One region of the Paenibacillus urinalis genome, then DNA from elsewhere that is predicted to be linked to it. Evidence: riboswitches for the same ligand, from Rfam matches in the RefSeq annotation. Region 1 holds a riboswitch; each other region holds the start of a gene.
The links. Region 1 has a riboswitch for cyclic di-AMP ahead of PUW25_RS00490 (C40 family peptidase). Riboswitches for the same ligand answer to the same signal wherever they lie in the genome.
Positions count from the first base shown of each region.

Region 1 (7,766 bases):
ATGGTCTTTACACAAGAGGAAGTAGAAGCTCATCTAGATAAACTTGAGGGCTGGGAATACGAAGAGGGGCGCTGGATTGTCCGTAAATTCACGTTTACCAGCTTCATGAAGGGGATTGCCTTTGTTGATGAAGTCGGATTAATATCCGAGGCATTCAATCATCACCCTTTTATCACCATCGATCATAAAGTGGTCACACTGCGGCTCACTTCATGGGATGATGGAGGAATAACAGCGATCGATATTAAAGAAGCACAACAATATAATGAAGCTTACGATAGAATGATGCAAAATTAAGCTGCAATAGGAATTAACAAAACACGCCTGCAGGAGTATGTTCTGACGACAGATACAGACTCTTGCAGGCGTGTTTTATTTAAGTTATACGATTCTACTTCTTCTCGGCCAGCCACAAAGCAAGGTTGGCAATCTCTTCTTCCGTGAGTTGACCTTCAAACGCCGGCATCCCGCCGCTTGTGCCTTCACTAATAATCTGGTACAGCTTATTGGCATCATGTTCTGCACCAATGGTTTGCAATGACGGCCCCATACCGCCTTCCAGTTGATTACCGTGACAAGTAATACAGCTTGCCTTCGCCTTCTCCTCAGCAGCAGCAGCGTCTAGTGTTACCTCAGGCATTGCCGGAGGCTGTTCCTCTTCAGCCACATGTTCTCTTCCTGGAACCGTAAACATTAACACGAGGGCAAAAGCGCAAGCGAAGAAAAATAACCCACTCATGATCCATTTCTTCATTCGTTGTGTCCTCCTACTATGTACAATCCTTCATTTATTATAAAGGATCATGAACCTGCTTCATAGTATTTTATGGTAAATATTTAAACAAAAGTTAGGAGAGACAATCATGTCTATTTGAGCTTTGTTCCGGTATACACCATACAGAAGAACAGCTTAGGACCCTCTGGCGTAAGACGCTCATAGGTATCATGAATAGCAAATCCCGCTTTCTCATAAGTGCGGATCGCTCTTTTATTCCAGGTGAGAACTTCAAGATCAATCTCATTCTGCGGCTGCCGGGCAGCAGCTTCTTGTACAATGGAGCTTACGAAGGGGGCTCCGAGCCCCTGCCCGCACAGATCAGGTCTCAGACCGAGACCAAGCCGGGTCACACCGGCTAGAGGAAATAATTGTGCGAACCCGTATAGCTCACCGGTATCATTTACAATGGATAAATATTGTGTGCCTCGGAGCTTAGGGTCGCCGAATTCAATCTCAAGTGCCTTCATTTGCTCCCAGGGCAGCCAGCCATATATGTTATAAGGAGGTTCGTACTGCCAAGTGCAGATCTCAGCTGCATGCTCTTCACTCATAGAAAGGGCATGAAAGGTCGTGCCTTTCTGCGTCATGTCATCGTCTCCTTTGATTCCTCATCAAATAGTCCTCCCTAATATAATATAAAAAGCCCGAAGATGGATTACTATTTAGTAATCTAATCTTCGGGCTATAAAGTTCGTTCCAGCACAATGTTGCTTAATCTAATGCAGCAGTTTCGTATTCTTCCGTACTCATGATACGTTTTGCACCAACGTAACGTTTTTCATAGTAGCTCTCGTCCAGCTTGCTGATAATAACTCCTTTGGAGGAGGAAGCATGTGCAAATTTACCGTCACCTACGAAGATGCCGACATGGGATACACCATTTCCGCTTGTGTTAAAAAATACAAGGTCGCCAGGTCTCATCTCAGAACGGGATACAGACTTGCCCATTTTGTATTGAGAACCAGATTGATGAGGCAGATCGATGCCGAGTTTATCAAATACATACATGGTAAAACCAGAGCAATCAAATCCGTTTAAAGTCGTACCGCCATATTTATATTCGGTTCCCTTAGCGTTATCAATGACCTTGTCCATTTTGGAATCGGCGAATGCACTTCCTGTTCCGATGGAGAATGCAATAGCAAGACTCAGTGCTGCAGCAGTTAGTGACTTTTTCAAGAAAAAATAATCCCCTTCCAATGCCTGCGAGGTTAGCTTAAGGATTCGGTAGAAGGTTCCCCTATGATCACTTACGTTGCGAGATCAATTCACCCATAAAAGTGGTTCCCCCGCTTCCCAGATGCCAGGAATTTGGCTGTTCTAATGATGTGCACCTGTGAAAGTCGCTCACTCTTGTAAGACTATGTACTTAGTTAGTTAGTAAAAGTTACAACAATTATTACAAAGTTGTTACTAGAAGTTCTGGGCCTATTGTAACAGAGATTGTGTAAATTTGGCAATCGTTTTTTGATAAAATATTACAAAAAACAAGCCTCACTCTAGGAAAAGAGCGAGACTTGTAAACTATTTTGACGTTAAGCAGTCGGACTTAATTTCTACTATGAAAGCGTTATATTCGCGCTGGAGCGATATTATTTGAGACAATAAATTCAGGCCTCTTCGCTGTTGGATCGCCAAATGCTGAATTGCGAACTAATCTTCCATACATTGATCAGTGATCGAACGAGATGGTAAGACTGCTGGAGAATGAGGGCTAATAGTCCTGTCCATATGAGAGATACGGCCGTGAAAGCACTGAACAGCAGAATAGCAAGCGTACTAAGTGTCAGGGCAACTCCAGTGACAGGAAGTGCATGACGGAGGCAGATCCATACGGCGCCAAGGCTGCTTCGACTACCTGTCAGTCCAAACTGGACATATAGGAGCAGCTGCTTGATGATGTAGGCATAAACGATCCATAAGATGACGTAAGGAGCCGCCTGCAGAAGAAGATTCTGGTTGTAGACGGCATTCATGAGAATGGGGAGCACCTTTGGAAGGATCCAGTAGGCAGGCAGCAGCAGCAAGATGATCTCAACGAGATAGAGTAGAGATGTCTTTTTCCAGTGCTTAAGTGTCCCTCGAAAAAAGGAGAAGCTTTTGGTGCTTGCGTCTTCATGAAGGCTGTGAAACAGACCCGCCCGAATCAGTGGAGTAATGAGCATCCTTAAAATAAACATGAGGACAAGCAGCCATACATATTCATGGACTGTGGAGCTGGTGCTCAAGCTGATCTGCCCCTCTAACCAGAACAAGATCTGGCTGAGCTCATGAGGAGGGGGATCCGGATAGCGCATAAGCAAGGGAATGACCGCAGAGGATACAATCTTGTACAGAAGCACACCCCATAGCAGCTGGTACAGAAACAAGAATATAACGATTAGAAAATGACGCTTCACCAATTTAAAACCTTCGGAGAGATAAAATTTCATCAACTATACACCTCACCATGACAGACTTCCGAGCAAGAGCTCCAACACTTTGGTAATACTGATATTAAACCGGGTCTCCAACACTTCATCTCCTTCAGCTTTTAAGTAGTTGTTCATATGCTTGTTCTCAAGTGTGATGGAGTACTCGGGATCAACCATTGCCCACTCCAGCGGAGACTTGTAAGTCAGGTTGTAGATGATTTCTCCACCTTTACCGTCCCATACCTTGCGGATCATATGTCCATCTTCAAACGTAAAGACGATAGGAATCTCGGAGTAATCTCCTGCATTCTTAGCCACTCGGATCGAGGAAATATAGCTTGGCTCTTCAGGCGTTCCCTGTTCCTTGATGGCGATGGAATCCACGGAGAAATCAGCCATTTGGCTGCCGTAAATATATTGATCAAAATAAGTGTCCCACGATCTGCGGGTAACCTGCTCTACAACCTTTTGGAATTGAGCAGTCGTCGGATGCTTGAATCGATACTTGGCTGCATAGGTAGCCATAATCTGATCCATCTTCTTGGTCCCCACCTGCTGTTCTATACCGAGGAGGACGAGTTTACCTCTTGTGTATACATTCTCTGCATAGTGATTATGAGAGTCATACTTCCATGCCTCCTGCGTAAGTGATGCCGGCGAGCTCATCGACGCAGATTGCAGCGGGAGGTTGGGAGTGAGTCCATATTCCTGCTCCATTAGGCGGTCTTCTGCATAGGAGGTGAATGCTTCATCGAGCCAAGCTTCTTCAAATTCATTGCTCGCGATCATGCCATAGAAGTATTGATGGCCAATCTCGTGAATGACGGTTCTCTCCAGCTCATAACCGGGGGAGGTGTCATCTGCGCCAAAGGCAGTAATCAGTGTCGGATACTCCATTCCTCCCGCACCGTTCGCTTCAATAGGAGGAACAACGATGGATAGGGTAGAGTAAGGGTACCTTCCGTACCATTCACTATAATTGGTGAGCGCAGACTTAGCTGCGTAAAAATAGCGATCCTTCAGATCGGCATGAGCCGGATCAAGATACAGCTTGATGCGCACTCCCGGAACATTCGGCGAGGAGAACGGTTCCTCAGCTACGATAAAATTCGGTGAAGCCGCCCAGGCAAAATCATGGACATCATCAGCATAGAACTGGTAAATCCTCTGGCCATCCTGCTTCGTATAAGGCTTGGTCGGGAATCCGGTTGCAGCGACGATATAATCCTCAGGTACTTTTATCCGTACACTGTAAATTCCGAAGTCGGAATAGAATTCTGAGTTCCCGTGATATTGGTGAAGGTTCCATCCCTCGGTTGTCCGATTACGTCTGCCTGCAGGCTCGTAGACACTTATTTTAGGAAACCACTGACCTGCCATGACAAATTCATCTGCTGTACCCATCCGGGCAAAAATTTTAGGCAGCTCGACTTCAAAGGCTATGTTCAATGTAATGCTTTCGCCCCCTTTGACAGGCTTGGGCAGACGAACCTTCACAAGACTGCGGTCGTTCATATTGCCATCGTCCGGCTGGACATACTGAATTCGATGCAATAGCGACAATCCTTCTGTCGTTTTGATCTCGGTAAGCTTCATGGAGCCATGGCCGTCCTTCGGCATAACATCACCTCGAAGCTTTCCGCCGGACTCCTTCATAAAGGTTGTCTGATCAGAGGAGAAAGCATTGGGATATAGATGAAAATATAATTCATTTACGGTTTTGGTTCCCGGATGTGTCCAGGTCATGATGGAGGTACCTTTTAAGGTGTTCTCTTCGGTCAGCTGCACGTCAATGTGATATTCGACAATGCGGTCGCTCAGCACTTCAGCTCGAGGAGTTTGAACGCTTTCCTGTACCGGTGCAGGTGCTGGATTAGCCCCAGGCTTGGCCGTATTTGGTGCGAGAGCAGGTAGAGCATCCGGGGAGCCGCTTAGACTGAGCAGCAGTGTGCCGCCAAGGACACAGACAGCAATAATAGAAGATAGAATAACTTTCGCGCGAACTGGGGTCATACATTATATACCTCCCGTTGACAAGCATCTAAGGCATGTATATGTTTGCAACGGGACAAATATTAGTTAAAATATTGGTATCAACTTTTGGAGGCCATAATCAATGGAACAAAACGGTCAAAGCGGCAAGAAACAAATTGCCTTGAATATTGTAAGCAGCAAGAGCAAGCATAAAGGATTCGGTGCAGGATCCATTGATCTGAACAACTTATCTCCTGTCATTATTGATGCTGGAGAGGCTAAGATCGATATTGGCGCCATGCATGCGAAGAGCAAAGTGGAACGGGGGATTAAATTCTCTGCGGATAAGGCAGATGTGCCAAACGGCCGCCAGGTGTGGCTCGTATGGGTGGCAGTGGACCGTACTCCGGAAGGACAGCTGTATGCAGGAGCCACTGCATGCGAAATGTGGATTGATACGGAAGCGAGACGGGGCTGGAAGATTCTCGCCGATCATGTGAACAAGATGGATTATGCAATGAAGCGCCGGATCATGCTGGATGAGCTAGGGGCAGAAGAGAAAGCAGCATTGAAGAAGCTGCTTATAGCTCATAATGAGGACTGGTGGAATGCTTCTCCAGAAGAATTGAAGCAAGCGCTGGAGAGCTGATAGTTTTGTTCAAATCTAAAAGAACCGCAGGGCTGAAGTTCAGCTCTGCGGTTCTTTGCTGTTTAATCATGTCGTTGCCCAGGGCACGGAGTCAGCCAAGCACGTGCGTATAACCCAGGTTTCAGGCTTATTTGGTCCACCAATTCTTAAAGTGATCCCACCAAGTATCATCTCGTTCTCTCTCAATATCCTGCTCCGTCGAGTCTTGTTCCGGCTCAGCATAATGCTCGGTACAATATTCGGCCGGCTCTGTACCGCGAAGGAATACTTCGAGCCTGCGATTCTCACAATAATTGCCGGCAAGCTTGCCAGTTGTTGGATCGACATAAACACTGGTCACGCCTTCAGGCACAGGAAATACTTTTGGAGGCACATTCTCAAGCGCCTTCTCTGTGTATTCGGCGAAGATCGGAGCAGCCCTGCGGCTCTCCGTTGTTGTAATCTCTTTTCCTTCATCGTAGCCAACCCACACAGCGGTCGCGAGTTCAGGTGTATATCCCACCATCCAGGCATCGGAGCTCGTGGTCCCTGTCTTGCCCGCGACAGGCCTTGCGAGCTTGCCCGCAACCCGGTGAGCTGTGCCCCCCGTATCAAATACACTCTCCATCAGGTTGGTTATCACATACGCTGAGGCCGGGTCAACGACCTGTTCGGGTGCCTGCTCCGGAACTTTATACACGATTCGATCAGCCGCATCCGTAATCTTTAGCACGGCAATCGGTGCATTTCGCTGTCCTTCATTGGCAAGCACACTGTATGCTGAGGCCATTTCAAACACGCTCACAGGGGAGGTGCCGAGGGCAAGCGAAGGCACTCCGCTGAGCGAGCTGGTTATCCCTAATTTGTGGGCCATGGCAATAACCGGCTCATATCCGATTTGCATCAGTGTAGTGACTGCATAAATATTATCCGAAACGGCAATCGCCTTGCGCATATCAATCCAGCCAAGATATTTCTCGCCAAAATTGCTGGGCTCATAGGTCTTCCGGTCATTATCGTAATGGAATACCGTCGGTTTGCTCTCGAATAGAGAAACACTGGTGAGCTGCTTGGATTCAATGGCCGTTAGATACATGATCGGCTTGAAGGAGGAGGCCGGCTGGCGATTACTGGCCAGTGCATGATTATACTGACTCGTCAGATAATTTGTGCCGCCCACCATTGCTTTTACATATCCATCGCGCGGGTCAATGGAGACCAGGCCGACTTGAAGCTGACTCTTCGGGTCCATTATGCGGGCCACTGTGTCTTCAGCAGCTTGTTGCATCTGCATATCAATGGTCGAGTAAATATTAAGTCCTCCATGATCCAGACGTGAAGAATCAATGCCCAGCTCATTAACGACCACATTACGGATATAATCACGGAAATACGGAGCCTCTTCATTTGTTTTCCGTTCACTTTGCGGCTTGATATCCAGCATTTCATTGTATGCGGTGTCAGCCTCACTCTGTGTAATATCACCTGTATCGACCATAGCGCTGAGAACAATCTTCTGCCGATCCTTTGCTTTCTTCATATTATTGTACGGCGAGTAGTAAGTAGGACCCTTGGGGACACCGGCGAGAAGTGAGCTCTCCGCAAGCGTAAGATCTGCCGCCGACTTGCCGAAATAGAGCTGAGATGCCGCTTCAATTCCATAGGCTCCGTGACCATAGTAGATTTCGTTTAGATACATTTGTAGAATTTCGTCTTTTGTAAAATTCATTTCAAGCTGGGCTGTATAGACCGCCTCTTTTATTTTTCGTGACCATGTCTTCTCATGGGTTAAATACAGATTTCTGGCAAGCTGCTGTGTCAATGTACTTGCACCTTGTGCCATGCTCATTTCCTTGATGTTCACGAGAATAGCTCGTCCCACGCCTACAATATCAAAGCCATAATGCTCATAAAATTTTCGGTCCTCGACGGCAATGGTAGCCTCTTTTAACTCAGGAGCAATCTGATCCAG
Region 1 covers NZ_CP118108.1:102,399-110,164, forward strand. Annotated here, with positions in the region: gene PUW25_RS00475 (4a-hydroxytetrahydrobiopterin dehydratase) at 1-297, shown strand; gene PUW25_RS00480 (c-type cytochrome) at 392-754, opposite strand; gene PUW25_RS00485 (GNAT family N-acetyltransferase) at 868-1,365, opposite strand; gene PUW25_RS00490 (C40 family peptidase) at 1,490-1,957, opposite strand; cyclic di-AMP (ydaO/yuaA leader) riboswitch at 1,964-2,105, opposite strand; gene PUW25_RS00495 (hypothetical protein) at 2,389-3,210, opposite strand; gene PUW25_RS00500 (M1 family metallopeptidase) at 3,223-5,205, opposite strand; gene PUW25_RS00505 (YwhD family protein) at 5,309-5,815, shown strand; gene PUW25_RS00510 (transglycosylase domain-containing protein) at 5,943-7,766, opposite strand, start outside.

Region 2 (7,766 bases), 1.3 Mb from region 1:
CCAGATTAGAGCCAACTTTGCCTGGATCCTTCTCTTTCACGAGTCTTGCGTACTCCATCAGTTCACCGGTCGTATAAGCATCCTTCAACTCGAAACCGACCGCTTCAGCCCAGTCCTTGCGCAAGGCGATAACACCAATCTGATTGACGAGCGGATCTGCCGGCTTATTCTCGTAGTACACGGGTCTTGGCAGCAAATACGTACCGCCAGTCAGCTCCTCCAGCTGTTCACCAAGGCCAGTCAGCTTATATGCTGCTGCCACGTTGGGCCAGCGCTCTTTCCAATCTTCAGGGAATTGATACAGCAGTCCTTGATCGATATAATTCATCGCATCCCCATGCACGTAGTTCCATGTCGCTACATCTGGCAGGTCACCGGAGTTGATCCATAGACGAAGCTTCTCCCCCCAGGAATCCCACTCAATAAAGTTGTACTCCCAGTCGATGTTGTACTTATCCATCCAGAACTGATGGAATTCATTGTCCAGCTGCCCTTCCTTCAATTGAATTGTGCTGGCTACGGAAACCGTCATTTTGTCCACATAGTTTCCATTCTCATCCTTTTCGTTGCCACCGGATGCACCTCCGCTGGAACAAGCTGTCATGATGAGCAGAACAAGCGACATCATGGTTACCAGTGCGGATCTCAACAATTTCTTCTGATTTGTTTTCATGTTATACCCCCATGTTTGATATAGAATTTATAGATGAAAATTCTAATGATCATCAGGTTCATCAGGTCTTGATTGCCCCTGTTAGTACCCCTTTGGCAAAATGCTTCTGAAGCAGCGGGAAGAAGCACATAATCGGAACCATGGTCACAAAGACAGCGGCCATCTTCATTCCCGTAGAGAACGAGTTCTTCCCTACTGCATCCACACTCGATGCATTCGACGCATTGGTCGAGGATTCCACGATAATGGCCCTCAGCACATTTTGCAGCGGCAGCTGATCCTGTCTTCTCAGGAAGATCATGGCATCATACCAGCTGTTCCAGTACGCTACCCCATAGAATAAAGTAATTGTTGCTATGATCGGTGCAGCAAGGGGAAGGACAACCGAGAACAAAATTCTCCATTCACCGGCACCGTCGAGCCTGGCAGATTCCATCAGTGATTCCGGCAGGCTGTGAAAGTAATTCATCATCAGGATCATATTAAAGGCACTGAAGCTGCCTGCAAGAATGACGGACATTAAGGTCCCTGTCAGATGAAGTGATTTCATGACAAGGTAGAGAGGTACAATACCTCCATTAAAGATCATCGTAAAAAGAACAAGGAAGAAGATCAGCTTCTTGCCCGGAAACTTATTCCGGCTAAGGCCATAAGCCATACTTGTCGTCAGAAACAAGCTGAGCGGCAGCCCGATCACAAGCAGCTTGGTCGTATTCCAATATCCGGTCAGGATACTCCCATCCGAAAAGAGCGCGGTATAGGAATCCAACGTGAACTCTTTAGGAAACATGAGCAGCGGATTCTCCGCATACTCCTTCGGCGTTGCAAATGAGATCATGATGACATTCCAAAAAGGAATTAAGATCAGCAGCGCCATCACACTCAGGACGAAAAGAATAAAATAATCGATAACCGTCATTTTATTGCTTAAGAACTTTGGTTTTTTTCTAGCCATCGTGCTCATCTGTTTATTCTCCTCTCCTATCGGAACAACCCGTCTCCACCCAGCTTCTTGGCTACCCGGTCCGCTGCCAGCAATAGGAACATGTTCACTAGAGAGCGGAACAAGCTGACGGCAGTCGAGAATGAAAAGTCCGTTGAGGACTGGAAGGTAATCCGATAAATATAGACATCAAGTACTTCGGACACATTCTGTGTCGCTGCATTCGCAAGGTTGAAGATTTGATCAAAACCGGAAGACATCAGTCCCCCGACATTCAAGATGAACATGACTGTAATCGTCGGAAGAATATTCGGCAGCGTAATCCGGAACATCTGCTGCAGTCTTGATGCACCGTCAATCTGAGCTGACTCGTACTGGTCCTGATCAATTCCTGATATGGCCGCCAGATAGATGATGGCCCCCCAGCCTGTTGATTTCCAAATATCAGTGAGCAGGAGCATCGGCACGAAGGTATCCTCTGAACCGAGGAAATTAATTGTTGGCAGGCCGACTAATGCAAGCGCACTGTTCACCAGTCCATCGTAAGCGAGGACATTGATGACAATCCCCGAGACGATAATCCAGGACAGGAAGTGCGGAAACGTAAATACGGTCTGGAATATTTTTTTCGTTCTTCGCATCCGAAGCTCATTCAGCATCAGTGCAAGCAATATCGGAAACGGGAACTGGACAATCAGCTTCAAAATGTTGATATATAACGTTCGCCATACCGCATCAATAAAGGTAGGATCTCTGAACACATATTTAAAATTCTCAAATCCGACCCAAGGACTTCCCCATATGCCCAGGTTCGCTTTATATTCCTTGAACGCGAGCGATAATCCGCCCATCGGCAGATAAGCAAACAGGATAAGCCAGATTAACCCTGGGATGAGCAGGGTATACGTCATACGGTGTTTCCAGATTTCCGCGAAAAGTCTTCGGCTTCGGGTTGGATTCGGCTTTACTTTTTGGCCAGATCCTAGAGCAGCTGGTTTCAATTTGCATCTCCTCACTCTTCATAAATCTAATCTTCTTAAGCTTCCTCACAAAGAAATTCAAAAGCAGTGCTCAAATGTCTCTCCCAGAAAGACCAGTCATGCGCTCCCGGGCTCTCTACATACTTGAATTTATAAAGTGAATGATGCATATAAGCGGCGAATTCACGATTCATGTCTACAAAAGGATCCTCACTCCCGCAGCAGCAAAGTATGGATGGAAGACGGGCCCCTTCGTCAGACCTTGCCCGGGCAAGCGCATACAAATCCTCATGTGGCTGTACCTCTAGATTTGTGCCGAATACCCCTTGCATCTCCTTGATCAAGTCAGTAGTCATATCACTTCTGTGCAGCCTCTGCTCGATATCCGTCACCCCTGAAAATGAAACGACTTTACGGTAACGCTCTGGATAAGTCAGTGCGCATTTGAGTGCTCCGTATCCTCCCATCGACAATCCAGCGACATAAGTCCGTTCGGGATCCTCGTTCATGTGGATGAGATTGGCACAAGTCCTGGGCAGCTCCTCGGTGATGTAATAAAAATATTCGAGGCCATGCGCCATATCGGTGTAGTAGCTTCGATTGGCCTCCGGCATAATGACTGTGCACCCATATTTCTGCGCATACGTCTCAATTGTGGTCATACGATGCCATGTGCTCGCATTATCTCCTGCACCATGCAGCAAATAAAGCGTGTACTTCGGTCGTTCCCCGTATTCTGTGGGAGAGATCACATGGATGCTTGTCGTCATACGGAGCGTCGGCGAACCTGTCTCTATTGCTATATAGGCCATAAAAACCCCCTTTCTGATTCAATATTCGAATCGTTTCACTACACTATTCTACGGTTATTCCTCTGTTTATTCGATAATACAGTCATTTGGAAGCGCTTGCTTCGAATCGTTTCTATAACTATCATAAGCTCTTCTCCAGAAGATTGTCAATGCAGTTTACATGGTTTTTTTGCTGATTCTAAAAAGCACTGCTCCAGATATTGACTTTCAAATGAGCCTGTAATACCATATTTCACGAAATTCAGAGTACTGGACTTAAGCTAATTTAGGAAAATGATTCACCGTTCTAAACGTTTCGAAGCTATGACTTGCACTGAAACCTGTGTCAGATAACTGCTGGCGGGGCAGGAATGGAGGAACCTATGATAAGTACGTTGAACGGCTTTGAGAAGAAGATTAGAGCACAAGACTTAAACGTCTTTTCGATTCGTGTGCTGCAGGATGGCGGGCTGGTTGGAGAATGGAACTGGGATCAGGACATACGTCGTCAGCAGCATTCTATCAGCAAATCATTTACTTGCATGGCTGCTGGTCTTGCCATTGAGGAAGGAAAGCTCACACTGGATACGAAGCTCGGTGAATTTTTCAACTATAACACCACTTATCGCTCTCAGGATCCACAGCTTCCCTCTCCTGATGAGCTTACCCTTTATGATTTGTTACGGATGTCTTCAGGGCATGACGCTCCACCACTCTGGCTGCCGGAGCGACAGTCACTGACGGAGAAGGACTGGGCAAAATACTATTTGTCCCTGCCGCTGGACCGCCCTCCCGGCAAGCAGTTTACCTACAGCAGCGGCGATACCTTCATGATCTCGGCGTTGATTCAAGCAGCCGTCGGTGAGACGGTCCACCACTATTTGAATTCCCGTTTGTTTGAGCCTCTGGGTATTCATCACGTAGAATGGGAAACCTCGCCTCTCGGAGTCACACTCGGATGCGCAGGTCTCGTGATCAGTACCGAAGAATTAAGCAGATTCGGCCAAATGCTGCTGGATGAGGGGGCTTATGAGGGCAGACAACTGGTGCCTGCAGAATGGATTCAATTTGCGACTCGCAGGCATATTGATTCTGTCGGTGAAGGAGACTGGTCGCTCGGCTATGGCTGTCAGTTTTGGATGTGTTCTCACGGAGCATATCGAGGGGATGGCGCACACGGCCAGCTGCTCGTGATCATACCGGACCGGAGAGCCGTGATTGCTGTTAACAGTGAGGAAGATCGTATACAGTCTATCCTTGACGCGGTGTGGGAAGAAGTCCTGCCTATTTTAGAATAAACCGCCTGACTCATTCATAATCCAGCCGCTTGAATGCAGAAAAACTGCACCCCAGCTGTTAGTTTGTCCTAACGATTGGAGTGCAGTTCCTACACCACAGCCATTTCATCTGTAATAATCAGGGTCTGATATTATGTTTATAGCAGCAGTGCCGTCAGTGCATTTAGATCATTCACTGTATAGTCCGGCGTATCCTGAGCACCAGTGGAAGGCTGATAACGCCCGTACCCCTGCATAATTCGAATCGTAAGCATTCCAAGCGATTTGGCTGGGATAATGTCATTATCAATACGATCTCCGATCATAATGGACTCCGAGGGCTCCGCTCCGGCTGTTTTCAGCGCATATTGGTATAAGCGCACATCCGGTTTGGACATGCCTTGTTCAGCAGAACAAGCGATAACATCCACAAATGAACGAAGTCCATATTTCACCAGACGCTCTTCCGTACCCGGACTTTGATTAGCCACGATACCGATTCTGTAGCGCTCACCCAGCTGCTCAAGAACAGTCCGAGCTTCGGCATACGGCTCTTCGAGCTCCTTTTGAAACTTAAGCCTAGTCTTGATATACGCTCTGTCCTCCTCCGAAGGCACAAGCTCCGAAATCGCGTACTGCATGGGAGAAGCGATGTAATTGGAATAGCTCTGAATAAATTTGCTGCGTACGTCCTCCATTGTAATGTTATACCCGAGTCCATTTGCTTCTCTCACAAATTGGCCGATAATGTGATCAACGGGAACCCATTCATTTACGAGTGTATCTCCTATATCAAAAAAGAGCCATTTCACATGATCAAACTTCCCCATAATGCCATTCTCTACCTTTCCATCTGTAAATATAGAAAAAGAGACCCATGCTTATATCACGAGTCTCACATGCTATGTTTCCTTTAACTCCAGTATATCAATCCTGCATCTAATTACGCAAACTGTATAGTAAGCACCTACACTAGCCATTAGCCGCAGTCTCCTGCTTCTATCGCTGTGTGCGTGCAGATCAATTAATTAACAGCAGCCCGTTCTCCATTTAACAGAAATCCTACTTCGCCCTTGATTGTAAAAATAACGTGGTCTGCGCCCATACCGCGGTATACTCCGCGAGGATGATTCAGCTGTGTAATAATGGTAATCGGCTTACGTGTCCAGGGTCTGCATATTTGCAAAAACCGGCAGGTCAGATTCAAGCTGTTCTCAAAAATAAAAATACGTCCTACCGCCGCATTAGGCAGCAGCCATTTACTTGTAAACGCCGTATCCATACGTATAATGTGCTCTACTCCAAGCCGTTTGACCTGCTTCTCTTCCTGTGCACTGTTCGTCAGTACAGCAAAAGAAAGCTTCTTGTACATTAATAATCGAATAAAATTTCTGGCCGCTTCATTTGGTGCCGTAACTAAAATAACTTCATCACTCATTACAATCATTTCCTCCCTGTTATAGAAAAAGACAACAAAAAAAGAACACCGACGATCAAAGGCATGCCCGGTGCTCTCCCACCTATATCTCAGAACATGGCAAAACATGACCTGTTACATAGGCACTACTCGGCTTGCTGCCTCTCCCTTTGTTACGCTTACGAGGTTAGCTGTCGGATTCGGACAAGAGAGATTGCCCTATTCATGACAATAGCCATGAAATTCACCCCATGGATCAATGCATCCACATCTGGGTCCCCCGCTTTTTGGATCAACAAAAATTCAGCGCATAAATAAAACCACAGAGGATTAAACCTCTGTGGCTGATCGCTCACAAGATTTATCATTCCTCTCTCAAACGTTAGCACAGAAGATAACTAAAGAATGTTCACGATAAGGAAGTGAAGGAAGCGTATTGCATATCTTCCACATCTCTAGTGTAACTCTGTACAGCTTACGAGGTTAGCTGTCGGATTCGGACGGTGAGAGTCGTCCTATCTGTTCCTCATGATTCCATATGACATTTCATATGAATCTTCGGATCAGAATTCACCCCATGCATCGTGTATCATTCGGCTCTCACACCGAATCAAGCACGCTGCCTTACTGTGGTTCCCCCGCTCTCCGCCATATTAGGCAGAAATTAAGCGACTTATAGCAATGAGAAATTACTCAAATATAAGGTTTTCGGTTGCTCAAGATTTACGATATGAATCATACACCCGTTGAAAATCGATGTAAAGCTCCTTCAGGGGCTCATTACGACGATTTAGCGCTGTTTTGGGATAGAATAAGAATAAAATATTCCCCTCTGTGCATTCAGCTTATCTGTTCTCAGTTTATCTCGTTTTCTCGCTTATTTCAAATGACCAAATTTGCCTTCGACAGTAGATCCACTCTTTACAGAAGCTTTGTTTGACTTTCTCCATATATTGTTTAAAATTAAATTGTTATCAATACGAATCAATTTCATAATACCTTTAGCTGCTTCAATCAAGAGTATATAAGTTTCAATAGAAGGGATGGATGAAGGCATGTCGATTTATCAATACCAAGTGAACACACTCAAAGGCCAGAAGTTAAGTATGGAGGAGTACAAAGGAAAAGTACTCTTGATCGTAAATACAGCGAGCAAGTGCGGACTAACCCCTCAATACAAAGGACTGCAGGAGCTATATGACAAATTCAATGACCAATCCTTTGAAATTCTCGGTTTCCCCAGCAACCAATTTGCCGAACAAGAACCGGGCTCAAATGATGAAATCGCAGAGTTCTGCCAAATGAACTATGGTGTGAGCTTCCCGATGTTTGAGAAGATTAAAGTCAATGGAGATGAGGCACATCCGCTGTTCAAGCACTTAAAGGACAGTGCACCAGGTATACTTGGCTCGAAGGCGATTAAGTGGAATTTCACCAAGTTTCTTATCGATCAGAACGGAAATATTGTAAAAAGATACAGTCCGCAAACGACACCGGACAAGATTGAAGCGGATATCGCCAAGCTGTTAAAATGAGAATTTTGCAGGATACCCCTGTTGACGCCTCACCTACATTGAGCGAAAAAAAAGAGCTTGAAGCAATTGCTTCAAGCTCTTTCGTATGATGCGGTCGAGAGGACTCGAACCTCCACGGGTATACACCCACTACCCCCTCAAGATAGCGTG
Region 2 covers NZ_CP118108.1:1,354,099-1,361,864, reverse strand. Annotated here, with positions in the region: gene PUW25_RS06080 (extracellular solute-binding protein) at 1-673, opposite strand, end outside; gene PUW25_RS06075 (carbohydrate ABC transporter permease) at 735-1,637, opposite strand; gene PUW25_RS06070 (ABC transporter permease) at 1,655-2,617, opposite strand; gene PUW25_RS06065 (alpha/beta hydrolase) at 2,653-3,408, opposite strand; gene PUW25_RS06060 (serine hydrolase domain-containing protein) at 3,771-4,685, shown strand; gene PUW25_RS06055 (HAD family hydrolase) at 4,823-5,494, opposite strand; gene PUW25_RS06050 (hypothetical protein) at 5,689-6,102, opposite strand; cyclic di-AMP (ydaO/yuaA leader) riboswitch at 6,243-6,400, opposite strand; cyclic di-AMP (ydaO/yuaA leader) riboswitch at 6,539-6,762, opposite strand; gene PUW25_RS06045 (glutathione peroxidase) at 7,137-7,616, shown strand; tRNA gene PUW25_RS06040 (tRNA-Leu) at 7,706-7,766, opposite strand, start outside.
Region 2: another riboswitch for cyclic di-AMP. It lies ahead of PUW25_RS06050 (hypothetical protein); the one in region 1 lies ahead of PUW25_RS00490 (C40 family peptidase).

Region 3 (7,766 bases), 340 kb from region 1:
TTCGCCTGATGCGGCATGGTGAATTGTGCGATGCCGGTGACCAGCAGATTGTAGCCCAGTCCAAGCAGCAGCAGCAGCGCAAGGCTTACCCTCAGTGATATCGTCCATACTTGCATATCTGTATCTTCCTCCTATACCCAAATGTGTACAATCAAGTCAATTATTTTGATGCCGATAAACGGAGCAATTACGCCGCCGATGCCATAGATCAGCAGATTCTGGCGAAGCAGGCCTGCCGTGCTCATGGGTTTATACCGAATCCCCCTCATCGCCAGCGGAATCAGCAGCGGAATGATAATCGCATTAAATATAAGCGCAGACAGGATGGCAGATGACGGTGAGCCCAGCTTCATGACGTTGAGTGCTTCAAGCTGAGGAATAGCCAGCATGAACATCGCCGGAATAATGGCAAAATACTTGGCGATATCATTCGCGATACTGAACGTCGTCAGCGCTCCCCGTGTCATCAGCAGCTGCTTCCCGATCGCGACCACCTCAATAATCTTGGAGGGATCAGAATCAAGATCAACCATATTGGCCGCCTCCTTAGCAGCAACCGTACCACTGTTCATCGCTATCCCTACATCCGCTTGGGCCAAGGCCGGTGCGTCATTCGTTCCGTCTCCAGTCATCGCGACGAGCTTGCCTTCCGCCTGCTCTCGTCGAATCACCGCAATCTTATCCTCTGGGGTACTTTCCGCAATGTAATCATCCACTCCGGCCTCTCTGGCGATGGTTGCTGCGGTCAGCGGATTGTCACCTGTACACATGATGGTCTTGATCCCCATCTCACGCATCTGATCAAAGCGCTCCTTCATCCCCGGCTTGACCGTATCCTTCAGATAGATCAGTCCGTAGATTTTACTGTCGACTGCAACTGCGAGCGGGGTCCCACCGGCTGTTGCAATGGCATCACTGTTCGTATCAAGGTTCGACGGGATGCTGCCTCCTTGCTCCTTCACCCATTTTTTAATAGAATCCACTGCGCCCTTTCGTACCCGTCTTCCATCAGGAAGATCCAGCCCACTCATTCTTGTCTCCGCCCTAAAAGGTACGAACTCCCCTTCGGCCGCATTTTCATCCATCGTAATCGACATCTTCTTCATGAGCTCCAGCACCGATCGCCCTTCCGGCGTCTCATCCTTGACTGAGCTGACAGCCGACCAGTACACTAGCGATTGCTGTGTCTCTTCTCCAACCGGCACAAATTCACTTGCCATTCGGTTCCCATAAGTGATCGTCCCCGTCTTATCCAATATAATGGTGCTCACATCCCCAGAAGCTTCAACTGCCTTACCAGACATCGCCAGCACATTAAACTGAGTAACTCGGTCCATACCTGCAATCCCAATAGCAGACAGCAGACCGCCGATGGTCGTCGGAATCAGACAAACCAGCAAAGCGATAAGGATTGGGATTTCCAGCTGGATTTCCAGATAACCCGCATAAAACGGAAGCGTAACAACAACGAGCAGGAAAATAATCGTAAGGCTCATCAGTACGGTGTTTAACGCGATTTCATTCGGTGTCTTCTGCCGCTTGGCACCTTCCACCAGGGAGATCATCCGGTCAAGGAACGACTCTCCCGGGTCACTCGTAATCCGGACCTTGATCTGGTCACTGACAACCCTTGTGCCGCCTGTCACCGAGCTGAAATCTCCGCCAGCCTCCTTAATGACCGGTGCCGACTCTCCCGTAATCGCCGATTCATCGACGGAAGCAAGTCCTTCAATAACCTCACCATCACCCGGTATCAGCTCACCTTCTCTTACAAATACGACATCGCCTTTACGGAGCTCTGAGGAGGAGACCACCTTGATGTGATCGCCAGCCACCTTGTTTGCTGAAATGTCCTGCTTGGTCTGCTTCAGACTATCGGCCTGTGCCTTCCCCCGGCCCTCAGCAAGCGCCTCCGCAAAATTGGCGAACCAGACAGTAATCAGCAGGATCACTGTGACGGTCAGATTAAATCCCCGTGAGCCATCCGTACCGAGAAGATTCGGAAACAGGGTCAACAGAAACGTGATCACCATACCCACTTCGACGACGAACATGATCGGATTTTGCAGCATTAACTTCGGGTTCAATTTATAGACAGCTTCAAGCATCGCTCTCTGCACGAGCTTCTTGTTCAGCATTGATTTCTTTTGTCCCATTGACGATCGTTCCTCCATTCAAATAAGAGCTTCAACTTTTTTATGAAAATCGTCCCTACACTATCTGCTCAGCGTCAAATGCTCTACGATCGGTCCAAGCACCATCGCCGGGAGATAAGTTAGTGCCCCTACAATCAGCACGGTACCGACAAAGACCGCGGCAAACAAATAGGTGTCCGTCCTAAATGTACCTGAGCTCACAGGGATGCTCTTCTTCACAGCCAGTGATCCTGCAACCGCAAGCAGCAGTACAATCGACAGATATCTGCCCAAGTACATGACAATTCCGGTCGAAATGTTCCAGAACGGTGTAGCATCTCCTAAGCCTTCAAATCCGGAGCCATTATTGGCAGCCGATGAAGTGTACTCATACAGCACCTGCGACAGACCATGGTATCCGGGATTCGATATCGTGTCCGCATTGGTGAACAGTGCCAAAGCTGTAGGAGCCAGAATAAGCAGCGGCTGAATCAGCAGGCTGATTGCAATCAGCTTAATCTCTTTGCCTTCCAGCTTCTTGCCGAGAAATTCCGGAGTGCGTCCCACCATCAGACCGGATAAAAAGACAGCAATGAGTGCGTACATGAGCACATTCAGGAAGCCGGCTCCCATACCGCCGAACACCGTGTTCAGCATCATATTAGCCAAAGTGACAAGACCGCCAAGCGGTGTCAGCGTATCATGCATCGTGTTAACTGCTCCTGTCTCGGAAGCGGTCGTTACGACCGAATACAGAGATGACAAGGCCACACCGAAGCGGGCTTCCTTCCCCTCCATACTGCCGCCTTCCTGCTGAACTCCTACAGCCTCCATCGCAGGGTTACCGTTCGTTTCAGCACCAAGTGATACCCCCATCAGCACGAGAAACATGATCGCCATCGAGACGAACAGGACACGCCCTTGCTTCTTGTTCCCCACCATCTTGCCATATGCGAAGGGCAGGGAGACCGGGAACAGAAGCATCAGCACCATCTGCAGCAGGTTCGTGAATCCATTAGGATTCTCAAACGGATGAGCCGAGTTTACTCCGAAAAATCCACCGCCGTTATTCCCCACCTGTTTAATGGACAGGAAGGAACCTACTGGACCTCTCGCAATTTCCTGAACACCACCCTCAAGCGTCGTTACGGCTGCTGTTGCTTTTAACGTCTGTGGAACACCAGCAGCAATAAACAGAATAGCGGAGACAATAGCGACAGGAAGCAATACCCTTGTTATACTTCGCACGACATCTACGAAGAAGTTACCGAGCGGCTTGCCTGTAAGTCCTCTAATAAATGCGATCGCCACCGCAAAGGCCGAGGCCGGAGCAGTAAACATCATGAACACAATGGCGATCATCTGTGATAAATAGCTGAGACCAGATTCCCCGCTGTAATGCTGCAGATTCGTATTGGTCATGAAGCTAATCGACGTATTAAAAGCAAGCGTCGGCTCCATACCTGCTACACCGCTTGGATTCAGCGGCAGATGGGCCTGTATCCGAAAGATCAGATAGACGAGTACAATCATGACCGTGTTACTGATGACAAAGGAAGCTGCGTACTGCTTCCAGGTTTGATTCGTCTCCTTGATGCCGCTGACAGCATAGAGGGGTCTCTCTATCCATTTGAACCACGGATCGATCCGGGTTGGTTCATAACGGAATGCACTTGCAATATATAGACCTGCAGGGCGAGCCAGCAGGAGCACGACCGCGAGGGTCACACAGATGGATATAACGGTTAACATATCGACTTATCAGCCTCCTGTTAGTGAATGTCGTTTATTCATTGTTAAATGAATCTAGTTCTTTGTTCTGTCTCAAAATTTCTCTGGGTTAAGCAGTGCGTAGACCAAATAAATGAATACAGCAGCTGCAATAGCAAGCAGCACCCACATCATTTTTGTTCACTCCCTTCCGAGGTGATTAAGTCTGAGCCTTTGATAACTCCGATTGAAATAAGCGTCAACAAGCTGATCAATACGATCATGATAAAATCCAGCATTGGTTTAGCACCTCCCGATTCCGGTTTAGAGTAAGAAAGAGCAGTCGCTGCCGCGGCTGTAGATGACATGTGTTGCACCAAGCCCTCTGTAGATGAGCCGCGGCTTGCTTCGCTCTGTAATGACATAGATTGGCTTACAGGTCCATGACCGGCAGACTTGGATGTACTTACAGCACACGGGCAGACTCTCCTCGAACAGAAATACGTGACCTACGTGGAAATCAGGGGGCTCAGGTGCCTGTTCGAAAGAATCCACTTGAATGACCGGTTCCACATAGAGCCTTTGCATTTCTTTACGCTCATGCTCAGAGCTGACCAAGATGGCAAACGGCAAACCCTTCATGAGCAGGGTCTTTATAAAGGATCTGCCCGGCTTACCCCCAGCTGCAACAATTATGACGTCATCGTCATCAACGGACATTTGTGCATTCCCCTCCTGTTTCTCCCTTCATCCGGCAATAAAAAGAAGCCGAGCAAGAGAAATCTCTCTCGCGCAGCTTCTTATTCGTAGGCAGGCGGGAACAAGCCGCTGCCACTTAAGAGCTCGGATATAAGAAAGTCTCTCTAGATACGCTGACGAGGTTAGCTGTCGGATTCGGGCGTGAGAGTCGCCCTACCTGTACTAAGCACATATGGTGTGCTCTTCAGGATTCACCCCTCGAAGCCTGCATAGCAAACCTCACTGGTTCCCCCGCTCCTTTTCATTCATCAAAGGATTAAGCGGTATGAAATTGTATGGCGAAAGCTTTTATGCCAAGAATCATAATCCTGACCGAATGTGCTGTAAAGAAAGTCCGCTCCTCATATAAGACGAATTTCGAATCATTGACTTCGCATAGCGGATTGTTATCTTTATTTTCCTCTTCGTTCCTCTCTCTAACTCCACTTTCCTTGCTTTTTGCGCAAGAAGCTGACAACGATAGATATAGGTCCGATCGGTCGAGATTGGCCCTTAATTAACCGCTTACTTTCATCCATTTCGTCCGATTTGCTGAAAAACCGGTTTTTTTAGAACAAGGATCATTTTACTCGTCTGTGACATTTGCTATATGATGATCAACATAATAATGAGGATGATTAATGGAGGATGAATACTCGTGGCACTCGCCTATATGGGGAATAATTCAGTACCTGCTTATACAACGGATGCGATCAGCTCGATGGAAATCATACGCTATGATTCACGCCGGCTTCCTTATTTGACAGAGGAGAAATATCATTACTGCGGATTGTTTAAAATAACCTGCGGGACAGCACACGGCTTTGCTGAATTTGAGCTGCCACAGGAGAGTGCTCCCGGGGATCTGATTCCATGGATCTCTGTGTTTGCCATCCTGAAGGAGCTGACCGTGGAGCAGGCCAAGCTCTGCGTTGCAGATCATGAACAGGAATGGGGAATGGAACGAACCCGAATAGCCGAGGAAGCACTCGCAGATCTGCAAATGATGCAGGACGCGGATGAAGAGCTGCATCCTGTTATCAGTTCCAGACTGCTCGTTCGTTCTTTTTTGATGGAGTATGGGCTGACGTATTATTCCTTCTAAGTTCCTGGTCGTCAAGATTTACTCCAATACTAAACGTAAAAAGGACACGCTTCTGCGTGTCCTTAAATTTGACTTGTAAATCTGTGTGCAGACGCCTTACCGGCGGCTCCTTGCCAATACGCTGTATTACAATGCGTCAATAATGTCGCCGGCAATAATGCCTCCCGGATGATGCCGCTTGTATGCAGCACGTTCTCCGGAGAGTCCATGCAGATATACACCGTATGCTGCTGCCTGCTCAGCGCTCCATCCCTGAGCCAATAGACCCGCTATAATGCCGGTCAGCACGTCCCCTGCACCGCCGGTTCCCATACCGGGATGTCCGGTCAGGTTAATATAGGTGCTGCCTGAAGGAGCAGCAATGACCGTGCGCGAGCCCTTGAGTACAAGGATAACGCCCGTCTTCTCTGCATATGCCGCCGCATGGGTGATCCGGTCTCGCTGGACGTCCTTCGTGGATATCCCCATCAAACGAGCCATCTCCCCCGGATGCGGCGTCAGAATGAGCGGTGCAGTCCGGTTCATCCCCAAGAAGAAATCTTCCCCTCCTGCTGCGACCATATTGAGTGCATCAGCATCAAGTACAATAGGTACATCACATGCTTCAACAATGCGGCGAAGCCACCCTGTATCTCCTTCAAAGCGCCCAAGTCCCGGCCCGATGGCCAGCACATCCTTGCCCTCCGCGAGCTGTATAACTCGCTCTGCTGACTCTTCCGTCCACAGCCCGTCATTTCCGCTCACCGCATCGGCGAGCATCAGCTCAGGCACCTTGCCGATGACATGCGGCATCAGCTCGTAAGGCAGCGCCCAAGTGGCAAGACCGCAGCCTGACCGGAGCGATGCACGTGCACTCAGAAGCCCGGCCCCGCTCATGGCAAGTGTCCCGGCAGTAAGCAGCACATGTCCATAGGTTCCCTTATGCCCTTCGCCTGATCTTCGGAGCGCCAGATCCATTCCAAGCGTCCCTTCCAGCACTTCTTCTGTAAGGACTTGTACAGATATGCCCTGATCCGCTGCGAGCTTAGGAGGGATTCCAATGGATCGCACTTTGACGCGGCCTGCTGCCTCTGCACCGGGATACTGAGTCAATCCGCGTTTTAACAACCCGAAGCACACCGTCATCTCTGCCCGGATATGAGGCTCATAGAGCTCTCCCGTATCTGCATTTAAACCGCTTGGAATATCAGCGGAGACAATAGGGAGCCCGCTCTCATTAGCCTCACGGATCAAGGCTGCATAAGCCTTGCGCGGCGCACCGTTGCTTCCAGTACCCAGCAGCGCATCTACAATACCGGTAATGCCATGAAATGACAGCGGCTCCTTCTCGCTATATACGACTGCCGGAATCCTATATGCCGTTGCCGCGTCTCTTTGAAGTGCAGCATCCTGCTCCAGTGCTGAAGGCGGAACAGCATAAACAATCGTTACTTTGATACCCGCCTCTTGCAAATGCCGGGCACACACGAGCCCATCTCCGCCGTTATTTCCTTTTCCAATGAGTATAAACCAATGTTCCTGGCTTCGGTCTTTGATGCGTAATGTCTCCTCGGCACGAATCGTACCTCTCACACCACGCCACTCCTCAAATGCCCTGCGATTGTTATTCTCATCTTCCTGCAGCGGGTCCCGCGGTGTTCCTCGTTCTATTCGCCCATTCTGCTCTTCACGGCACAGCTTCACCACTTCTTCGGCGAGCGCCTTGCCTGCATTCTCCATCAGGCTTGCCGAAGGAACGCCGATCTTCTCAATTACGATGTGATCAAGCTCACGCATCTGCTTCGCGGTTACAACATACATCTTGTCCAGCCCCTCCTATCAAAAAGAGCGAGAGATAGATCCCTCGCTCGCTAAGATGAATTCTCTTCTAATAAGCCACGGTAAATCGGGACCCGCTGAAATACGGATCATCCGCTTCATCCACCATAGCCGCTGCATAATCTTCGACCGATATACGGCTCTGCCCTGCTTCATCCAGGATCAGACGATCTGTGCCAATTCGGAAATTGCCTGTACGGCGTCCAGGTTCGATCGTTGCTGCCGGACTCAAATAAGTCCAGTCCAAGTCGGACTCCTCG
Region 3 covers NZ_CP118108.1:441,308-449,073, reverse strand. Annotated here, with positions in the region: gene kdpC (potassium-transporting ATPase subunit KdpC) at 1-116, opposite strand, end outside; gene kdpB (potassium-transporting ATPase subunit KdpB) at 132-2,156, opposite strand; gene kdpA (potassium-transporting ATPase subunit KdpA) at 2,217-3,887, opposite strand; gene kdpF (K(+)-transporting ATPase subunit F) at 3,960-4,037, opposite strand; gene PUW25_RS02065 (hypothetical protein) at 4,170-4,565, opposite strand; cyclic di-AMP (ydaO/yuaA leader) riboswitch at 4,700-4,877, opposite strand; gene PUW25_RS02060 (hypothetical protein) at 5,242-5,688, shown strand; gene PUW25_RS02055 (NAD(P)H-hydrate dehydratase) at 5,815-7,488, opposite strand; gene PUW25_RS02050 (NAD(P)-dependent oxidoreductase) at 7,556-7,766, opposite strand, start outside.
Region 3: another riboswitch for cyclic di-AMP. It lies ahead of PUW25_RS02065 (hypothetical protein); the one in region 1 lies ahead of PUW25_RS00490 (C40 family peptidase).

Region 4 (7,766 bases), 1.7 Mb from region 1:
AGCGATGCCTTTTGTCGCACACAAAACAATCCTGGAAAGAATCCCAGCTGATCTTGTCCCACTGCTCATCGTTTAGATGGGGATATTCCTTCCTGTCCCCATAGGGCGAGAAGGTCTGCAGCGTTCCAGGCGAATGGACGAAGTCCGGCAGACTGTCATATACCTCTTCAATTACACCGGCATCCTCATCCTTAAGGCGGGCGCCGTCCATCTTTTTAAGACAAATATATTGATCCGGGGATTTCCCCAGTCTTGCGTCAATGTTCAATCCCAAGTAGCGTGCAAGCTTGGCAATATCGCCTTCCGGCTTGACGAGCTGCTCAATTAACGATTCGTCCGCACAAGCAATTACAGCTGGTTTACGGGTATAACGGGCATAGTTCACCGCATACAGCAAATACACGAGCGTCTTCCCCGTACCGACACCTGCTTCTGCAAATATCGTCTTCTTGTCGGCATAGGCTCTTTCCAGCTGATACGCCATATAAATCTGTTCATCCCGCACTTCAAAACCATGCTCGGGCAACATATCATAAAATACATCCGCCACCCAATCGCCCACTTGCTTCACGAAAGGCTCGGTCGGATTATAGGAGAAAGGATATCGCTCCACGGTTACTCCCCCACATTAACATTTTTCTTATAAGGTAAATCCACGCCATGATATCTAAATACCAATTCAGGCAAACATCAATTATCTCATAAATCCAAGATGATAGCAATTCTTTTTTATTGTTGATTAGATGCATTAAAATGAAGCAGCTTGCTTAAGCTATGCTCAAAAAGTAACCAGGTACGCATAGTATATAGAAATGGGGCGCTATGAACGAATGAATTGGACCATCCGCCAAGAGTATCCATCCGACTATTATGCCATTACAGAACTGCATGCTCTCACCTTCTCTTACAGCTACGGAATGGGTGAGGCCGTTCTTGTCAATATACTGCGAGCACGGAGCACTTTTGATCCGGAGCTGTCTCTCGTTTGCGAGCTGGATGGGCAGATTATCGGCCACATTTTATTCACCCCCCAGCCTATACGTATCCAGGGCAGCACCTACCAAGGTCTGATTCTGTCTCCACTAGCAGTTCATCCTAATTATCAAAAACAAGGTATCGGATCTGCATTAATCGAAGCGGGCCATCATCGTGCCTTACATAAAAACTTTGCCTTATCCGTTGTACTGGGTCATCCCCATTACTACGTTCGCTTCGGATATCAAGGAAAGGCATGGATGGACGAACAGGTCCACATTCCTTTGGAGAGCATCTATACCGATCGTATTGCCGTAGTAAGGGAACGCCGTATTGAGCTGGGAGATATTCCGTCTTTCTCACTGATGTGGGAGCATCTGCATGCCTCCTCTCCGCTGGCACTTATTCCAGGTTCATCTATTCAGGATTGGATCAGCCCCGGTGCAGGTACGATCAGCACTGCCTTATTAATTGATGAGAAACTTAGCGGATATATTAGATACTCCAGCACAGACCCGGAGAAAATCAGCTTCATTGTGGCACAGGACAGTCATTCCCTGCTCCTCATTGCAAATTACTTCAAACAAAAGTTAAACCCGCTTACGGCTTCTCACTTATCTTTGCCGTTACCAGCAACCTCCTATTTACTCGAACGGTTTGGTACAACCTTTGATGTTAACATCAGCACTTACGCCGAATATATGGTCAAAATATTAGAGGGTCCTCATCACTCCAAGCTGCATCATCATTTCACTGCCTTTGAGGAGGGTAGCATCCCTCGCGGCTCCATTATTTGGCCTGTTGAGTTTGATGTGTGCTGATAGAACAAGACATAACATCTGATGCAATGATTATGATGATGTGAGCTCTGTAACGATGGAGCCGCTCGTCTCCGATATAACCTCCATTCCTCATGAGCAGTGAAGATGATTATTCCTGTACCCCTCCATATCACGTATGATTCAGATTGCAACCGTTACCAAACCACGGGTGCCAATCTATATCAAATTTTAGGAGGAATCGTAGTGACGAAATTGAATCTGCTTGACTACAAAACAAAACGGAAGTCTGTCGCCTTCCGAACGCTTGTATCCGGAATCAGCCTGTCTCTTGCCCTTCCCTTACTTCCCCTAACGAGTTTATCTGCTGAGAGTACTTCTGCTGTAATGATTGCCGAGGCTGGACCTCAAAATACACAGGCTCTCACAGCTGCCGGGAATTTATATGTAGCTCCTAACGGTTCTGCAAGCAATCCCGGGACACTCCAAAGTCCGACAACCCTTGAACATGCACTCACGCAAATTGAAGCAGGCTACACAATTTATATGCGCGGCGGTACTTACAGCTATCCCTCTACCATTACAATTGATCGAAATAACAGCGGCAATTCTGCCACGGCAAGAAAAACACTGGCTGCCTACGGAAATGAGAAGCCTGTCCTTGACTTTTCAGCCCAATCCTTTGCCTCGACCAATCGCGGTTTGCAGCTGTTTGGCAGTTACTGGCTTGTGAAAGGTTTGGAAATTAAAGGCGCAGGTGATAACGGACTGTATATAGCCGGTAACTATAACCGTATTGAAAATATAGAAGCGCATCATAACCGAGATACTGGAATTCAGCTTGGCCGCTATGCGTCCACTGCAGGATACAGCGAATGGCCCGCTTATAATGAAGTTATTAATTCATATTCACATGACAATTACGACCCTGATAATGGCGAAGATGCTGACGGCTTTGCTGCTAAGCTTACGGTCGGCCCCGGCAACGTATTTGATGGATGTATAGCGGCTTATAATGTCGATGATGGCTGGGATCTCTATACGAAGGATGATACAGGCCCGATTGGGACGGTAACGATTCGCAACAGCATTGCCTACAAGAACGGTCAAACCTCGGACGGAACGTCTACTACGAGCAGTGACGGCAACGGATTTAAGCTGGGTGGAGAGGATATCGGGGTGAATCATACGGTGGTTAACAGCATTGCTTTCCAAAACAAGAAGCACGGCTTTACTTTTAACAGCAATCCCGGCTCCATTAACTTCAAGAACAATACATCCTGGAGCAACGGACAGAGTAATTTTGCATTTGATGAGGGTACGCATATCTTCACAAACAATTTATCCTTTGCCGGAGGAGCAAGCGATAAGACGAGCGGAACAGACGTAGCATCCAGCAACGTGTGGTGGAAAAACAAAAAAAGCGTCAATACGAAGGGGCTGCTCGCCAGCAGTGAAGATTTTCAGTCTCTTGTTCCCGCAGTTGCTCGTGACGCAAACGGAAATCCGGTATTGGGCAATTTCTTGAAACTGGCTTCAGGCAGTGATTTGATCGGAGCCGGGACACCAAGCGGTACAAATATTGGAGCACGTTAATTGTTACTACAAACATGCAAGAAGGAGCCGACAAGCGTTCGGCTCCTTCTTACATATATTCACAGATTTCAAGCCTCAAACAGCACTTCCCCTGTCCGGGATAGATTATATCCCGATATTGAACCCAGCTCCCGGATAAAGGACTCGGAACGCAATATATCCAGAACAGTTCGGATAAGCACTTCATTCTCGGGCTTGTTTATTAACACAAGGTCATATCTCTCTATCGTCAGCGGAATGAATTCCACCCCTTGCACAATCGTTGCCGCTTTCTCGATGCCTACTCCGACATCTGCCTGTTTGGAAGCGACCCTTCCGGCCACAGCCAAATGATTGGATTCCTCGTCATAATAGCCCATTAGCTCTCGGGCAGCGATCCCATGCATACGAAGCTGTTCCTCAAGCAGCACCCGTGCTCCTGCACCCCGCTCCCGGTTCACCATACGAATTCCCGGCTTGGCCAGATCCTTCCACTCATGCAGTTCATGAGGATTGCCAGGCTGAACGTATAGTCCTGCTCGTCTGCTCATCAAATTCACAACTTTATAAGAGCAGCCGATCAGCAATTTGCGAATATAAGGAATGTTGTATTCTCCGGTATCTCCGTCCAGTAGATGGGTGCTGACAATATCGGAATGTCCCTGATACATGGAAATTAAGCTGTCCAGGCTGCCTACGTAGGATCTAAGCGGCCTGATGCCAGGCGAGCGCTTCTCTATATGCCGCACCAAAATATCGAGGCTCATATCTTGTCCTGTAATCACCACTTGCCTTACTCCCTGAGTCGTCACCTGAACAGCTGGTGGATTCGCAGGAGCATCGATCACCGGAGTTAAAGATCTTGTCTCCTCACTAGAATATTGACCAACCCCTTTGGAGCGCTGCTTGTACGCCTCAAGATCAGAGTGGTCGACCCGCATCTGCTTACCTACACGATAGGCTGTAAGCTGCCCCTTCTTAATCAGATCGTACACCGTTAATTTTGATATTTTTAGTAGCTGGGCGATTTCCTCGGTTGTATAGGAAATATCAGTCACATCTACCACCCCTCTTGTCAGGTATGCAATAACAAATGATTAATGCTATTGATTGTACCATACTCTTTTCTTACCCTCGTATTGTAATTGTTCAAAGAACCAATATAATATATTTAATTATATCTAATTATAATCAAATATATCGATTGGATGGAGATTATGTTAAAACAAACGAAGCTTAGTATGATTTCTTTCTTCCTTCTAGCTCTGGTATTCATATCTGCCTGTGCATCACCCAATGCTTCTTCACCAAACCCTTCAGCAGACCATAACAATTCGGACAGCAGCGCATCCTCGACTCCTTCATCTGAACGCACAGAGCTGACGATCTCAGCGGCTGCAAGCTTAACTGATGTACTGGAGGAACTACAGCCTCGCTTTGAGACAGCTCATCCTGGTATAAAGCTCAGCTTCAACTTTGGCGGCTCCGGCTCTCTTCAGCAGCAGATTGAGCAAGGGGCACCGGCTGATCTGTTTTTGTCAGCAGCTGAGAAAAATATGCAGGCCCTTATAGATAAGGGGCTCATGGATACAGAAAATACGACTACGCTGTTAACCAACGAGATCGTACTGATTACATCCAGCAGCAACGAGCTGCCTATGTCCTCTGAGCAGGATCTCACTGCTGAAGATATCAAGATTGTTGCCCTCGGCATACCTGAAAGTGTACCTGCAGGAAGCTATGCACAAGAGGCGCTTACTTCGCTTGGCTTATATGAACAGCTCCAACCCAAAATAGTTCAGGCCAAGGATGTGCGGCAAGTATTACAGTATGTCGAAACCGGGAATGCCGATGCCGGATTTGTATACAAAACAGATGCACTTACTTCCAGCAAAGTGAAGATCGTGCACACTGTCGATCCCTCAAGCTACACAGCAATTACATACCCTGTAGGTGTGGTATTGGACAGTGCGCATCCCGAAGCGGCAAAAGCGGTTTATGACTTTTTACAGTCTTCTGAAGCCCAAGCTGTATTTACTAAATACGGGTTCTCGGTGCCTGAATGATGTCAGCTTCATTTGACTGGCATGACTTCTGGGCTCCTGTGCGCTTATCCTTACTGGTTGCCCTATTGTCCAGTGTTATCACGATTGTGATGGGCGGGCTTACTGCAAGATGGATGTCCAAGAGCAAGTTCAAAGGAAAGCTGCTGCTAGAAACAGCGTTTATGCTGCCAATGGTCCTTCCACCCACGGTTGTAGGCTTTCTGCTGCTCGTCCTGCTGGGGAGAAATAGCTGGATCGGAGCATGGATTGAGGCCATCTTTGCCGCACCTGTCGTATTCTCATGGACAGCCTGTGTCATCGCCGCCGTTGTCGTCTCGTTTCCACTGGTGTATCAGACGATGAAGGTCGGATTTACGTCCATTGATTCCGAGCTTGAAGCTTCCGGACGCTCGATCGGTGCGAATGAATGGCAGGTATTCCGGTATATTACACTTCCACTCATCTGGCCTTCTGTTATTTCTGCTTATATTCTCGGATTTGCACGAGCGCTTGGTGAGTTCGGCGCAACGCTGATGCTTGCAGGCAATATTCCAGGAAAAACTCAAACCGTCCCTACTGCCATATACATTGCTGTGGACAGCGGGAATACGGTCATGGCCTGGGCCTGGACGATTGCGATCGTACTTATGTCGTTCCTGCTGCTGCTTCTGACAGGACGCAGAAAAAAGAATTAGCATTGTATATATATATAAACAGAACCACTCCAATGCAGCGGCAGGAAATCAGTGAAATCAGTGTATGCAGCATAAATAATAGTTCAAACCAAACCCTTAGTTGATTTTAACGAAGGGTTTTTTGGTGCTCAATTTATTAATATATTTTCGTTTTTGGAATTATTACAATATATGGATATAAAATGGGTCCCGAAAACAATTTATTTAGTTACAATATTGTTACTTTAATGGATACCTGTTTCAAATCAATGACAATTTATTACCCGACTTAGCGGAAATTATTCGAAAAAATCCGGTTCTTTCTATGTTTTATTCCAGTAATTGGTGTACAAAAAGTAAAACAAAGGTAACATTTTTGATACTTTTTAACCTTAATTTATTATATATTAATTACAGTTAATTCATATTAAAAAAGTGTGCCGAATCTATCAGAATAGTACGGGGGACGATTTACAACATTTGGGGTGAATGCAGCAGTTAAGAAATGCTAGAGTACCTTCTACTCGAACCCGACAACTAACCTCGGAGGCAATTGGAGGAAATTTTCAGAATGAAGAAGTTTGGTAAATATATGTTGTTCTCATCCCTGCTCGCAGCTGGGTTAATCATGGGTAATGGACAAGCAGATGCATCCTCATCCAGTACCAATACGGTAAATATTCAAGTGAACAGTAATCTGATCGATTTCCCAGATGCGGAGCCATTCCTGGATCAGAATTACAGTACACAAGTGCCGGTCCGCATGCTTGCTGACGAAATGAACTATACGATTAAAGTATTTAAGAGCGGAAAAGAAACGGTGGTCAAGCTGTCCAAGGGCGGTACAACCATTCGTATTCAAACCAACCAGACGACTGCGATGGTCAATAGCAGCAAAGTAAGTCTTGGCACGCAAGTGTTCATCCGAAATGACCGTACATATGTACCCATTCGTTTTGTATCAGAAGCCATGGGCTATGACGTAACTTGGAAAAAGGATCTTATGCTGGCCATGATTAGCACAACCGGTAAAACATACAGCCCTGCACTTATTCCAAACGACCATGTCAAAGGCACCAGCATTGTAAATGAAGCGATGAATCACATCGGCGTTCCTTATGTTTACGGCGGTTCAACCACAAGCGGGTTCGACTGCTCTGGTCTGGTTAAATATGTATTCGATAAATACGGAGTATCCCTGCCGCGTACAGCAGCTACCCAATATAACCAAGGCTCATCTGTATCCAAAGGAAACCTGCAGCAAGGCGATCTGGTCTTCTTCAAGACAACAGGAAGCTCGATCTCTCATGTCGGTATCTATGTAGGAAACAATAATTTTATTTCAGCGACCAGTTCCTCCGGTGTAAAAATCGACAGCCTGGACAATACCTATTGGGGTCCTAAATACGTCGGTGCAAAAAGAGTTCTATAAAATGAAATGTATATAATTAAAACCCCTTTGCTGCTTGCCTGCAAAGGGGTTCATTATGTATGCTCTGTATTGATACCTATAGCAAAGAAGCTGCCACAGTAATTTTGTGGCAGCTTCTTTTTATATATGATATTGGATTAGTTCGTAAACAGATGATTACCGATCTGCTTGATCGCTGGACGTTCCTTGCTCCATTCGGAGGTTGCGATCTCAGGGTTATAGTAGTACAGAGCTCCACCTGACGGATCCCAGCCATTGAGCGCACTCTTTGCCGCCTTGATCGCAG
Region 4 covers NZ_CP118108.1:3,843,220-3,850,985, forward strand. Annotated here, with positions in the region: gene PUW25_RS17780 (ATP-dependent DNA helicase) at 1-613, opposite strand, end outside; gene PUW25_RS17785 (GNAT family N-acetyltransferase) at 831-1,796, shown strand; gene PUW25_RS17790 (right-handed parallel beta-helix repeat-containing protein) at 2,142-3,350, shown strand; gene PUW25_RS17795 (substrate-binding domain-containing protein) at 3,419-4,387, opposite strand; gene modA (molybdate ABC transporter substrate-binding protein) at 4,547-5,395, shown strand; gene modB (molybdate ABC transporter permease subunit) at 5,392-6,069, shown strand; cyclic di-AMP (ydaO/yuaA leader) riboswitch at 6,477-6,615, shown strand; gene PUW25_RS17810 (C40 family peptidase) at 6,620-7,480, shown strand; gene PUW25_RS17815 (cell wall hydrolase) at 7,618-7,766, opposite strand, start outside.
Region 4: another riboswitch for cyclic di-AMP. It lies ahead of PUW25_RS17810 (C40 family peptidase); the one in region 1 lies ahead of PUW25_RS00490 (C40 family peptidase).